Linked DNA regions of Spartinivicinus marinus. The protein of the gene in region 1 interacts with the protein of each later gene in a pairwise test. Links are inferred from orthologs where the notes say so. Each region holds a gene or a part of one and is shown in the gene's direction. Other genes may lie near its edges.

Region 1 (2,948 bases):
ATGTCAGGCGTTCGGCTGGAAGCAAAAGTTCATCTGGTTACCTGCGCAGTGAATGCAGCACAAAATATTGAAAAATGTGTCAAGCGCTGCAATTTAGAGGTAGAAGATATTATTTTGGAACAGCTGGCTTCTAGTTACTCAGTGCTAACTGAAGATGAAAAAGAGCTAGGGGTTTGTCTGGTAGATATTGGTGGAGGAACCACAGATATTGCCGTATTTACTAGTGGCTCGATTCGGCATACTGAAGTAATCCCTATTGCTGGTGACCAAGTAACGAATGACATCGCGATGGCGCTTCGCACGCCTACTCAGCATGCGGAAGAAATTAAAATTAAATACGCTTGTGCACTTACTCAGTTAGCAAGGGCAGAAGAGTTAATAAAAGTACCTAGTGTGGGTGACCGCCCACCACGGGATTTATCAAGACAAGCACTGGCAGAAGTGGTTGAGCCCCGTTACGAAGAATTATTTACCCTAGTGCAAGGGGCGCTTAGACGTAGTGGTTTTGAAGAGCTGATTCCTGCTGGCATCGTTTTGACTGGCGGTACTGCCAAAATGGAGGGTGTTGTGGAGTTGGCTGAAGAAATTTTTCATATGCCCGTTAGGTTAGGCATGCCTACGGATATTAAAGGACTTTCTGATGTGGTAAAAAATCCTATCTTCTCGACAGGTGTCGGGTTGTTACATTATGGGTTACAGCATCAAAAAGAAGGTAGTGTTGCCATGCCTGTAAGATCTGCCGCTAAAGTAAATATCTTTAGCCGGATGAAACATTGGTTTCAAGGAAACTTTTAACAGGAGTAACGATAAATAATACAAATTAAATTGAATAGTAGTAGATAGTTGAGAGAAAGGAGAGGGTTATGTTTGAGTTGGTTGATAATGTGCCGCAAAACGCGGTCATTAAAGTTGTCGGTGTGGGCGGCGGAGGTGGCAATGCTGTCAACCACATGTTAAATAAGCACGTCGATGGTGTTGATTTTATCTGTGCGAATACAGATGCACAAGCGTTAAAAAACTTGGCGGCAAAAACGGTTCTGCAATTAGGAACTGGTGTGACTAAAGGATTGGGTGCAGGCGCTAATCCTGACGTTGGCCGTGAAGCGGCACTTGAAGATCGCGAGCGCATTGAAGAAGTGCTAAATGGCGCTGATATGGTATTTATCACAGCCGGTATGGGTGGTGGTACAGGTACAGGTGCAGCTCCAGTTGTTGCGCAAGTTGCTAAAGAAATGGGTATTTTAACCGTGGCAGTCGTCACTAGGCCATTCCCTTTTGAAGGACGTAAGCGGATGATTGTGGCTGATGAAGGGATCAAAGAATTAGCAGAAAATGTTGATTCTTTAATCACAATCCCTAATGAAAAATTGCTACCTGTGTTAGGAAAAGATGCCAGTTTATTATCAGCATTTAGTGCGGCAAATGATGTATTACTTGGTGCAGTGCAAGGTATTGCTGATCTAATTATTCGTCCGGGAATGATTAACGTTGATTTTGCAGATGTACGCACAGTAATGTCTGAAATGGGCATGGCAATGATGGGAACAGGTTCTGCGACAGGTTCTAATCGAGCAGTAGAAGCAGCTGAAGTGGCAATTCGCAGCCCACTTTTAGAGGATGTAAATTTACACGGCGCTCGTGGAATACTGGTTAATATTACAGCAGGATTAGATCTTTCTTTGGGCGAGTTCTCAGAAGTGGGTAATACTGTAGAGCAGTTTGCTTCAGAAAATGCTACCGTAGTGGTTGGCACCGTAATTGACCCTGATATGTCTGATGAGTTACGAGTCACCGTGGTAGCAACAGGGTTAGGGGCGAATGATGCAGCAGATGCACCTGTTAAAGTAGTCGATAATACCAAAAGCGATGGTACTTTAGACTACAATAAATTAGATCGCCCTACAGTCATGAGAAAACAAGCTGCCGCCGGAACAGGCAACCAAGTTGTCCAGCCGGAACGGACTCGTAGTACAGACAATATGGATTACTTGGATATACCTGCATTTTTAAGAAGGCAAGCTGACTAGGGTATTAAAAAAGTTCACTTACCATTTGTGTAATGTGCAGCTTTTGATACAATCGCCGGTCAATTGTTTGCCTTCTGGCAGGATTTGATCAAGACGGCGTACATATATGATTAGACAAAGAACTTTAAAAAACATTATCCGTGCTACGGGAGTAGGTCTACATTCGGGAGAAAAAGTCTACTTGACATTGAAGCCAGCTCCTGTAGATACGGGAATCGTTTTTTGTCGGACAGACTTAGATCCGGTTGTAGAAATACCCGCAAAAGCAAGCTTTGTTGGTGACACTACTTTATGTACATCATTAATGAATAATGATGGCATTAGAGTAGACACTGTTGAGCATTTGCTTTCAGCAATGGCAGGCCTCGGCATTGACAATGCCTATGTAGAAGTAAGCTCCCATGAAGTACCTATCATGGATGGCAGTGCAGGGCCTTTTGTTTTCTTAATTCAATCTGCAGGGATTGAAGAGCAAAACACAGCAAAGAAGTTTATTCGAATTAAAAAAGAGGTTACCTATAAAGAGGGTGACAAGGTAGCAACCTTCTTACCTTTTGATGGCTTTAAAGTGACCTTTACGATTGATTTTGACCACCCTGTCTTTAAAGGCAATATCCAAACAGCTTCTGTTGATTTTTCCAGCACCTCCTTCGTGAAAGAAGTCAGTCGCGCAAGAACTTTTGGTTTTATGCGAGATATTGAATATCTCCGGTCTAAAAACTTAGCGCTTGGTGGTAGTGTTGACAATGCCATAGTTGTTGATGACTATCGGATACTGAATGAAGATGGTTTGCGTTATGATGACGAGTTTGTCAGACATAAAATGCTTGATGCCATTGGTGATTTGTACTTACTAGGTAATAGCTTAATTGGTGAGTACCGTGCGGTTAAATCTGGGCATGCTTTAAATAATAAAGTATT
Region 2 (2,824 bases), 740 kb from region 1 along the record:
GATAAGGTCAATAATGGGTTACAAACCCTTTTCCCGAAGGTGTTTGGCGGCGGAAGTGCTTATTTAGAACTAACAGGTGAGGATTTATTAGATACGGGTGTGGCGATAATGGCCAGACCTCCAGGTAAGAAAAACAGCACGATTCATTTGCTGTCAGGTGGTGAGAAAGCATTAACAGCCATCGCGTTAGTGTTTTCGATTTTCCAGTTAAATCCTGCGCCATTTTGTATGTTGGATGAAGTTGATGCACCGTTAGATGATGCTAATGTGGGACGCTATGCTCGCATGGTGACGGAAATGTCTAAATCAGTACAATTTATTTACATTACCCATAATAAAATAGCGATGGAAGCTGCCAGCCAATTAATGGGGGTAACCATGCAAGAGCCTGGTGTATCTCGTTTGGTAGCCGTTGATGTAGAAGCAGCAGCTGCACTGGCAGCAAACTAGAATCAAGCAATGAATAGGAAACAGGTTGCGCGTAAGTCTTAGATAAAAATTTATGGCTAAAAAGCGGCTAAATATTGCACGGCTTGAAAAATATGCACCATAATTATTGTAAGACGTAAGAAGCATTGCCGCTCTAGATTGTTGCTGTAAATTGTCGTATAGCAAACAACAAGCGCAAGTTAAAGTCTGTTGTAACCGCTCATAAGCTGGAGGTCGATGGTTCAATGTTTTGTGTTAGCAGTGTTTATTTATCAAAGCTTTCACAAAAATATCTGACGGTTGTGCCAAGAAGTGGCTGAGTAGGGTTATGATAGCCTAATTAGTAATAAGGTTGACAAACACAATGGATATCGGGTTACGAGAATCGTTAATTATTATCGGCATGATTGTGATAGCCGGTATTTTATTTGATGGTTATCGTCGGATGAAAATTAACCGGCGTCGTGCTAGAGATTTGTCTTTAGGAATGGGAGCTGGGTTACAAAATGACGTTGATGATTTTAATAGTGAGTTACCCAACGGGGGAGCTCGTGTTATAGCTCAAGCAGGTCAGCCAGTGATACTGGATGATGAAGTGCCCACCGTGGCTGAAGAAACCGTGGCACCAGAGCCACCACTGATCAATACGCCAGTGGCTGCAGAAAAAACAGATAAAGTGACACCACTACAGCAATATAAAACAGCTAAGGTATCAGGGGCTAGTAATAACTCAGTAATAAATAAAAGAGCGTCAACGGCTAAGCCTATAATTACTTCTGATGCTGAGGTGGATGATGATGTGTTAATAGCTGATAAGACTGATCACTATACAACACCTGTGACTAAGCCTACGGCTGCTCGTGTTATCAATAAAAGTACCAGTAAACAGAAAACCACCAAACGAGCGCCAGTAAAAACCGTTAAACAAGAGCCTGCTACCACAGTGATGGATCAGTCCAATCGGGCTGCTGCTGAGGAAGTGATCATTATTAATGTTGTTGCAAAAACTGAAGAAGGGTTTGTTGGTAGTGAGCTGCTGCATGCATTATTGGCAAATGGTCTCAAGTTTGGTGAGATGCAAATTTTCCATCGTCATGAACAGCCTGATGGTAATGGTTGTGTTTTATTCAGTGCAGCTAATGGCGTAGAACCAGGCTACTTTGATTTAGCTTCTATGGAGCGGTTGCAAACATCAGTAGTAAGCTTATTCATGAGTTTGCCTGGGCCTCCAGAGCCAATGAAAGCCTTTGAGGAAATGGCGATGGCGGCTTACTATTTGTCCCGCTCATTGCAAGGTGAGTTGAAAGATGAGCAGCACAGTGTGATGACACAGCAAACCCTAGAGCACTGTCGCCAGCGCATTATGGACTACGAACGTCGTGTCCTGGTTAGAAAACAGTCCGTTCAATAAACTCTTTTTTTCATACTAACTTCTATGATATCAGGCCTGCTTTGCAGGCCTGACGTTTTTTAGCTGATTGTTGGGGAAATAAATGTCAGCATCAAGTGCAGTTAAACAACAAGTTGAACAGTTAAGAAAGACTATTAATGAGCACAATTATTACTATTACGTTAAAGATGATCCGCTTGTCACTGATGCCGAATATGACCGCTTGCTACGGGAATTACAAAGCTTAGAACGGCAATACCCAGAACTTGTCACTCCCTCATCACCTACGCAACGAGTGGGTGCTGCCCCACTGGCTGGGTTTAATGAAGTGGTGCATGAACTTCCCATGTTGTCATTGGATAATGCATTTAATGAACAAGAATTAGCTGATTTTGAGCGACGACTTCAAGACCGATTGAAAACTGATACTTCAATTGAGTACACCTGTGAACCTAAGCTTGATGGTATTGCTGTCAGCCTGCTTTATGAAAGAGGAGTGCTGGTAAGAGCGGCAACTCGAGGGGATGGCAATACTGGTGAAGATATTACGCTAAATATTCGGACCATACCTTCTATACCATTACAACTAATGAGTGATCAAATACCTGACCGAATAGAAGTACGTGGTGAAGTCTATATGCCCAAAGCGGGGTTTGAAGCCTTAAATGCAATAGCGACAGAAAAAGGTGAAAAAACCTTTGTTAACCCACGTAATGCAGCTGCAGGTAGTTTACGTCAGCTTGATTCAAGTATTACCGCTAACCGCCCGTTGGAAATGTGCTGTTATGGCGTCGGTATTATCGAAGGTGGCGATCTGCCGGATAATCATAATGAAGTACTGGCTCTGCTGGGTAAGTGGGGATTTAAACTGAATGCAGAAATTAAAGTAGTGACTGGTGTCGTTGAAGCCCAAGATTATTACACCCAGCTTGAGCAAAAAAGGGAACAGTTGCCGTATGAAATTGATGGCATTGTGTATAAAGTGAACTCACTTGCTCAGCAGCA
Region 3 (3,016 bases), 3.2 Mb from region 1 along the record:
TTAAGTTGCCAGGCTTTGGTTGCTGAGCAAGACTTGGTGGTGGAAATTCCAAAATATACTATTAATCAGGTTTCTGAGCGTCATTAGGCGAGGTGAGGGATATGAGCTTAAAGTGGACTGATGTTCAAGAGATAGCCATTGAGCTGGCTGAGCGTCACGAAGAGGTCGACCCTCGTTATGTTAACTTTGTTGACTTACGCAACTGGGTGGTGGCTTTAGAAGAGTTTAATGATGATCCATCCCATTGTGGTGAAAAAATCCTTGAAGCAATACAAATGGCCTGGATTGAAGAAGCTGATTAACAGACTGTCCCTAGCAGGTGCATTTTCCCTAAACCCGCGTATAATTCGCGGGTTTAATTTATTCAAAATAACTTTTTTAACTTGGAGAAGTGATCAATGGCTGTTGAACGCACTTTATCAATTATCAAACCAGATGCTGTTGCTAAAAATGTAATTGGCCAAATTTATAGTCGTTTTGAACAAGCTGGCTTGAAAATCGTTGCAGCAAAAATGTTGCATCTTTCTCAAGAAAAAGCAGAAGGCTTTTATGCTGAGCACAAAGAGCGCCCTTTCTTTAAAGATTTGGTTGCTTTCATGACGTCTGGCCCTGTAGTTGTTTCTGTTTTAGACGGTGAAAATGCTGTTATTGCTCATCGTGACTTAATGGGTGCGACTAACCCTAAAGAAGCGGCTGCGGGTACTATTCGCGCTGATTTTGCTGAAACAATTGATGAAAATGCGGTGCATGGCTCTGATTCTCCTGAGTCAGCAGCCCGTGAGGTTGCTTATTTCTTTGCTGATGAAGAAGTTTGCCCTCGCACTCGCTAAAAACTAAAGCTATTGTGCAGGCAAAAATAGAGGAGCCTTGTTTTTGCTTGCACTTATAACACTGCTCTAAAAGCAGGGTGAGTTAATGTTGTCTGCGTTGAAAGGTGAAGAAGATGACCAGTGTTGTTGCTAAAACCAATCTGCTAGGTTTAACCAAGCCTAAATTAGAGGCTTTTTTTGAGTCGATTGGTGAGAAAAAATTTCGAGCAACTCAAGTCATGAAGTGGATTCATCATTATGGCGTGGACAACTTTCAGGAGATGACTAACTTAGGGAAGTCACTCCGTGAAAAGTTGGCAGAACTGGCTGAAATTAAAGGGCCAGAAGTTGTTAGCCAGCACTTTTCTGAAGATGGAACGCGTAAGTGGGTTGTTAGGGTTGCTAGTGGTAGTTGTGTCGAAGCTGTTTTTATTCCTGAGCGTGGTCGTGGCACCTTATGTGTTTCTTCGCAAGCAGGCTGTGCCTTGGACTGTAGTTTTTGCTCAACAGGTAAGCAAGGCTTTAACTCAGATTTAACAGCATCAGAAATTATTGGCCAAGTATGGATTGCAGCCAAGTCATTTAACAGTGTGCCTCATAAAGAGGATAGAGCTGTTACCAACGTTGTTATGATGGGAATGGGCGAGCCACTGCTTAATTTTGACAATGTAGTAGATGCCATGAACCTTATGATGGATGACTTGGGTTATGGTATTTCCAAACGACGAGTCACATTAAGTACATCTGGTGTGGTACCTGCGTTGAAAAAACTAGCCGATGTAACAGATGTCTCTTTAGCACTTTCGTTACATGCACCAAATAATGAACTTCGTAATGAGCTGGTGCCTCTAAATAAAAAATACCCCCTTGAAGTACTTCTACCCACTTGTATGGAATATATGTCAAGATTAAGCGACAAGCGGCGTATTACAATTGAGTATACTTTAATTAAAGGTATTAATGATCAGCCTGAGCATGCTAAACAATTGATTAAGCTGCTAAGAGATATTCCTTGTAAAATTAACTTGATACCTTTTAATCCGTTTGCTTTGTCGGATTATCAAAGGCCAAGTAATAACGCCATCAGGGTATTTCAGCAACAGCTTCTAGATGCAGGTTACAATACTACGGTAAGGCGTACCCGGGGCGATGATATTGATGCGGCCTGTGGGCAGCTGGCGGGGCAAGTGAATGACAAAACCCGCCGTAGTGAGCGCTATCGTGATAAGTTGTTGAATGTTAAGCAGTTGGCATCAGAACAAGCTAGACCACTTTAATTATCAGCTAACTACTTTTTTGTTTCTAATGGGGGCTATGGTGACTAATAAAAGAACAACCATTTGGGTAATGTTAGGTTGTATGTTGCTTCTCCTGCAAACGGGTTGTGTTACAACAGCGCCGAATGGCAAAGAAATTGATGAAGATAAAGTTGTAACTGCACAAATTCGCCTAGCTAAAGCTTATATTCGAGAAGGGCAGGCAGGCTTAGCACGTAAACCACTGGAGAAAGCGCTTGATTATGATAGCCGCTCAGGTGAGGCTTATTCCGTGCTGGCTATGGTTAATCAACTGGAAGGTGAGAATGAGCTAGCTGAAAAAAGTTTTCGTAAAGCCATTCGATATAGTGATGAGCCCTCTGATGTACACAACAACTATGGTGCTTTTTTATACGCACAGAGTCGTTATGAAGAAGCATTAAAACAGTTGGATAAGGCAGCCTCTAATGTGCATTACCCTAAACGTAGCTATTCCTATCAAAGTATGGGGCTTGTAGCGCTTAAACTGGGCAAAAAGGAAGAGGCAAAGGAATACTTTGAAAAAGGACTTCGACTAAATAATAGGCTTCATAAGGCTCACCTTGAGCTGGCTGACATACTTTTTCAAGAGCAAAAATATATACCAGCAAAGAGCCATTATGAGCGATTTAAACAACTAGCCCGCCAAAATGCGCGCTCTTTATGGCTTGGGGTGAAAATTGCCAAAGTCTTTGAAAATAATGATGTAGTTGCCAGTTATGGCTTAATGCTGAAAAAGATGTATCCTGGCTCAGAAGAGCTAAAGCAGTACCAGGGTTTATTAACGAATGAAGAGTGAAAATATCAAACCACTGGAGTCATATCAGGATCATATTACTCCAGGGGAAATGCTAGCTCAGCAACGGCAGAATCTTGGTGTTGGGCAAGATGAAGTTGCTGATAATCTGAAAA
Region 4 (2,898 bases), 190 kb from region 1 along the record:
GTGATAGTTTTTGCTGACGGACTTGATTACTCAATAACCTTAGGTACCAAATACAAGCCGTTTTCAGTAGCAGGGGCAATGGCCTGAAAGGTTTCCCGCTGGTTGGTTTCGGTGACTGCATCTGCGCGCAGCCGTTGTTCCATCTCCAGTGGGTGAGCCAAAGGCTCTACATTATCAGTATCAGCAGCCTGCATTTGGTCGATCATGGTTAAAATTTGGGTTAACCCTTCAGTAGTATTGGCAATATCTTGCTGGTCGATAGCAATGCGTGCCAGGTGGGCTATTTTTTCAACATCGGTTTGATCAAGGGCCATGGGTGCTCTCCAACTAAAAGCCAAACTGCAAATGTAGGGGTTTGCAGTGACAATCTCAAGCGCTTGTGAGTGATTGAACGAGAGATAGTAAATAAAAAAATAGAAATAGAAGACAGATTTTTGTCAATCAATTAAAAGGTTAGACTACAGTATAAGTAAGACACAATGCATTAGTTATGGCTGTAGCAAGTAACGAAGTTGGTGTTAACTGACAGGCTTGCCCTTAACTAAGGGTATAATAGTTTACTATGAGATAGCTTCTTAACTTGCTCTATGTAAGCGCGGTTGTTAGAGTTTGCAGCAATTTGCAAGATTATGAATAAAAACCACAGTCAATCTTATTTATTTGACTTATTAGTTAGGTGCTTTTTACTGAGAGTCAGCTTATTAAAAGGTGGCTGAGATTAGGTAGATAGCAAGTTTAGATATAAAGCGTAAACTGTTTTGTTGGCCGGTTGCACTGATCTTTATTATTAAGTTACAGCTAATCAATGCGCTTGTGTAAAACACTGCAACCATATTCACATTCTTTGTTTGTTGGGAAGAATACCACGCATGCTCAAGAAACTACGGGGATTTTTTTCAAGTGACCTGTCAATTGACTTAGGTACTGCTAATACCCTGATTTATGTTAGAGATAAAGGGATCGTGTTAAACGAACCTTCGGTGGTGGCTATTCGTCATCATGGTAGTCAGAAAACGGTTGCCGCAGTGGGTACTGAGGCGAAGCGAATGCTGGGTAGAACCCCTGGTAATATCACAGCTATCCGGCCTATGAAAGACGGAGTGATCGCTGACTTTAGTGTCACTGAAAAAATGCTCCAGCATTTTATTAATAAGGTACACGAAAACAGTTTTATTCAGCCAAGCCCACGGGTGTTGGTATGTGTGCCTTGCAAGTCGACTCAAGTTGAGCGGCGGGCCATTCGTGAGTCAGCGCTAGGTGCGGGTGCTCGTGAAGTGTATTTAATAGAAGAACCAATGGCTGCAGCCATTGGTGCTGGCCTACCTGTTGAAGAAGCCCATGGCTCAATGGTTGTGGATATCGGTGGGGGAACCACTGAAATAGCTATTATTTCGCTAAGCGGGATTGTTTATTCGGAGTCAGTCCGGGTGGGGGGTGACCGCTTTGATGAAGCCATAGTCACTTATGTTCGTCGTAACTATGGCAGCCTGATCGGTGATGCCACGGCAGAAAGAATTAAACAAGAAATTGCCTGTGCCTACCCAGGTGATGAACTGCGCGAAATTGATGTAAGAGGCCGTAATCTGGCAGAAGGGGTACCTCGCAGTTTTACCCTTAATAGTAATGAGATTCTGGAAGCACTTCAGGAATCTTTAGCAGCCATTGTGCAGTCAGTGAAAAGTGCACTAGAGCAATCACCACCTGAACTCGCTTCCGACATTGCAGAGCGAGGTATGGTTCTGACAGGCGGTGGTGCGTTACTAAAAGGTTTGGAGCGCCTGCTGAGTGAAGAAACTGGGTTGCCTGTGGTGGTGGCTGAAGATCCTCTGACCTGTGTGGCCCGAGGGGGAGGACGAGCACTAGAAATAATGGAACGCCATGCATTTGATCTTTTATCTACTGAGTAGTCAAAACCAATAGGACTTACTAGAGCTTAAGTGAGTCTAATTGATAAGGTATTCAACATTGCAAGACAGATTTTTTTATGGTCTTGCAACCTATTCAGTAGGTAGGAGACTGTTGTAGCTTAATTCTTAATTAAAGGTATTGGCTTTTTAAGGTAACAGTCTCCAATGTAGTTAAAAGACAAAATGTGGGAGTCACCAATTAAGCGAATATTTTCTAAGCAACAATCTCTCACCGCACAGCTGCTGTTTTTTATTGTGTTGTCATTAGGCTTGATGCTTTCTGAGCAGCGGTTTGATGGCCTGGACAATGGCCTTAACAAAGTGAGAGCCTGGCTGACCGTAGTCGCTACACCTGTGCAGTGGGTGGCTGATCTTCCTGCACAAATGTGGGGGATGGCTGATGACGCCCTGAAAACTCGCAAAGAACTTATTTTAGAAAACGCGAAGTTAGAAGCGAAAAACTTGCTACTGGAGCGTCGCCTTCAGAAGCTCGCGGCACTCACGGCACAAAATATCCGTTTACGAGAATTACTGAATTCCTCAAAACTCCTTGATGAGCGAGTTCTGATTGCGGAGCTAGTGGGGGTAGATCCCGACCCTTATGCTCACCAGGTTATTGTTAATAAAGGCTCGACAGATGGAGTTTTTGTTGGACAGCCTTTACTGGATGCCAGTGGTTTGATGGGGCAAGTTATTTCCGTCAGCCCTTTTTCCAGCCGTATTCTGCTTATTACCGATGCTAATCATAGTGTGCCTGTTCAAGTGAATCGTAACGGTGCTCGTGCCATTGCTGCAGGCACAGGTAAATTGGATGAGCTGCTACTACGCCATGTGCCGGATACTGCTGATATCCGTGAAGGTGATATTCTAGTCAGTTCAGGCCTAGGGCAGCGTTTTCCGGTAGGCTATCCAGTGGGTAAAGTGATCCAGGTTATCCACGACCCTGGCAAACCTTTTGCCATCATCAAAGTAAGACCTTCTGCAAAGTTAG

The links.
Region 2: the proteins of ftsZ (region 1) and zipA interact in binary tests that used the Escherichia coli proteins (3 or more experiments, as listed by UniProt). The link is inferred for Spartinivicinus marinus from one-to-one orthologs.
Region 3: the proteins of ftsZ (region 1) and rlmN interact in binary tests that used the Escherichia coli proteins (3 or more experiments, as listed by UniProt). The link is inferred for Spartinivicinus marinus from one-to-one orthologs.
Region 4: the proteins of ftsZ (region 1) and OQE68_RS18540 interact in binary tests that used the Escherichia coli proteins (3 or more experiments, as listed by UniProt). The link is inferred for Spartinivicinus marinus from one-to-one orthologs.

Annotation. Positions count from the first base shown.
Region 1 is NZ_JAPJZK010000001.1:4,271,425-4,274,372, forward strand. What follows is about bases 22-2,945. They hold ftsZ (cell division protein FtsZ), read left to right. Parts: upstream 22-863; coding sequence 864-2,027; downstream 2,028-2,945. Other genes in these bases: ftsA (cell division protein FtsA), read left to right, coding at 22-795; lpxC (UDP-3-O-acyl-N-acetylglucosamine deacetylase), read left to right, coding at 2,134-2,945. In the rest of the region: more of ftsA, read left to right, coding at 1-21; more of lpxC, read left to right, coding at 2,946-2,948. UniProt on the Escherichia coli protein: Essential cell division protein that forms a contractile ring structure (Z ring) at the future cell division site. The regulation of the ring assembly controls the timing and the location of cell division.
Region 2 is NZ_JAPJZK010000001.1:5,008,729-5,011,552, forward strand. The notes cover bases 17-2,816. They hold zipA (cell division protein ZipA), read left to right. Parts: upstream 17-793; coding sequence 794-1,840; downstream 1,841-2,816. Other genes in these bases: smc (chromosome segregation protein SMC), read left to right, coding at 17-450; ligA (NAD-dependent DNA ligase LigA), read left to right, coding at 1,923-2,816. Also shown: more of smc, read left to right, coding at 1-16; more of ligA, read left to right, coding at 2,817-2,824. UniProt on the Escherichia coli protein: Essential cell division protein that stabilizes the FtsZ protofilaments by cross-linking them and that serves as a cytoplasmic membrane anchor for the Z ring.
Region 3 is NZ_JAPJZK010000001.1:1,049,379-1,052,394, reverse strand. The notes cover bases 23-3,014. They hold rlmN (dual-specificity RNA methyltransferase RlmN), read left to right. Parts: upstream 23-943; coding sequence 944-2,086; downstream 2,087-3,014. Other genes in these bases: OQE68_RS04945 (RodZ domain-containing protein), read left to right, coding at 2,893-3,014; pilW (type IV pilus biogenesis/stability protein PilW), read left to right, coding at 2,046-2,903; ndk (nucleoside-diphosphate kinase), read left to right, coding at 399-830; iscX (Fe-S cluster assembly protein IscX), read left to right, coding at 102-302; fdx (ISC system 2Fe-2S type ferredoxin), read left to right, coding at 23-87. Also shown: more of fdx, read left to right, coding at 1-22; more of OQE68_RS04945, read left to right, coding at 3,015-3,016.
Region 4 is NZ_JAPJZK010000001.1:4,078,071-4,080,968, forward strand. What follows is about bases 15-2,888. They hold OQE68_RS18540 (rod shape-determining protein), read left to right. Parts: upstream 15-869; coding sequence 870-1,907; downstream 1,908-2,888. Other genes in these bases: gatC (Asp-tRNA(Asn)/Glu-tRNA(Gln) amidotransferase subunit GatC), read right to left, coding at 27-314; mreC (rod shape-determining protein MreC), read left to right, coding at 2,091-2,888. In the rest of the region: more of mreC, read left to right, coding at 2,889-2,898. UniProt on the Escherichia coli protein: Forms membrane-associated dynamic filaments that are essential for cell shape determination. Acts by regulating cell wall synthesis and cell elongation, and thus cell shape.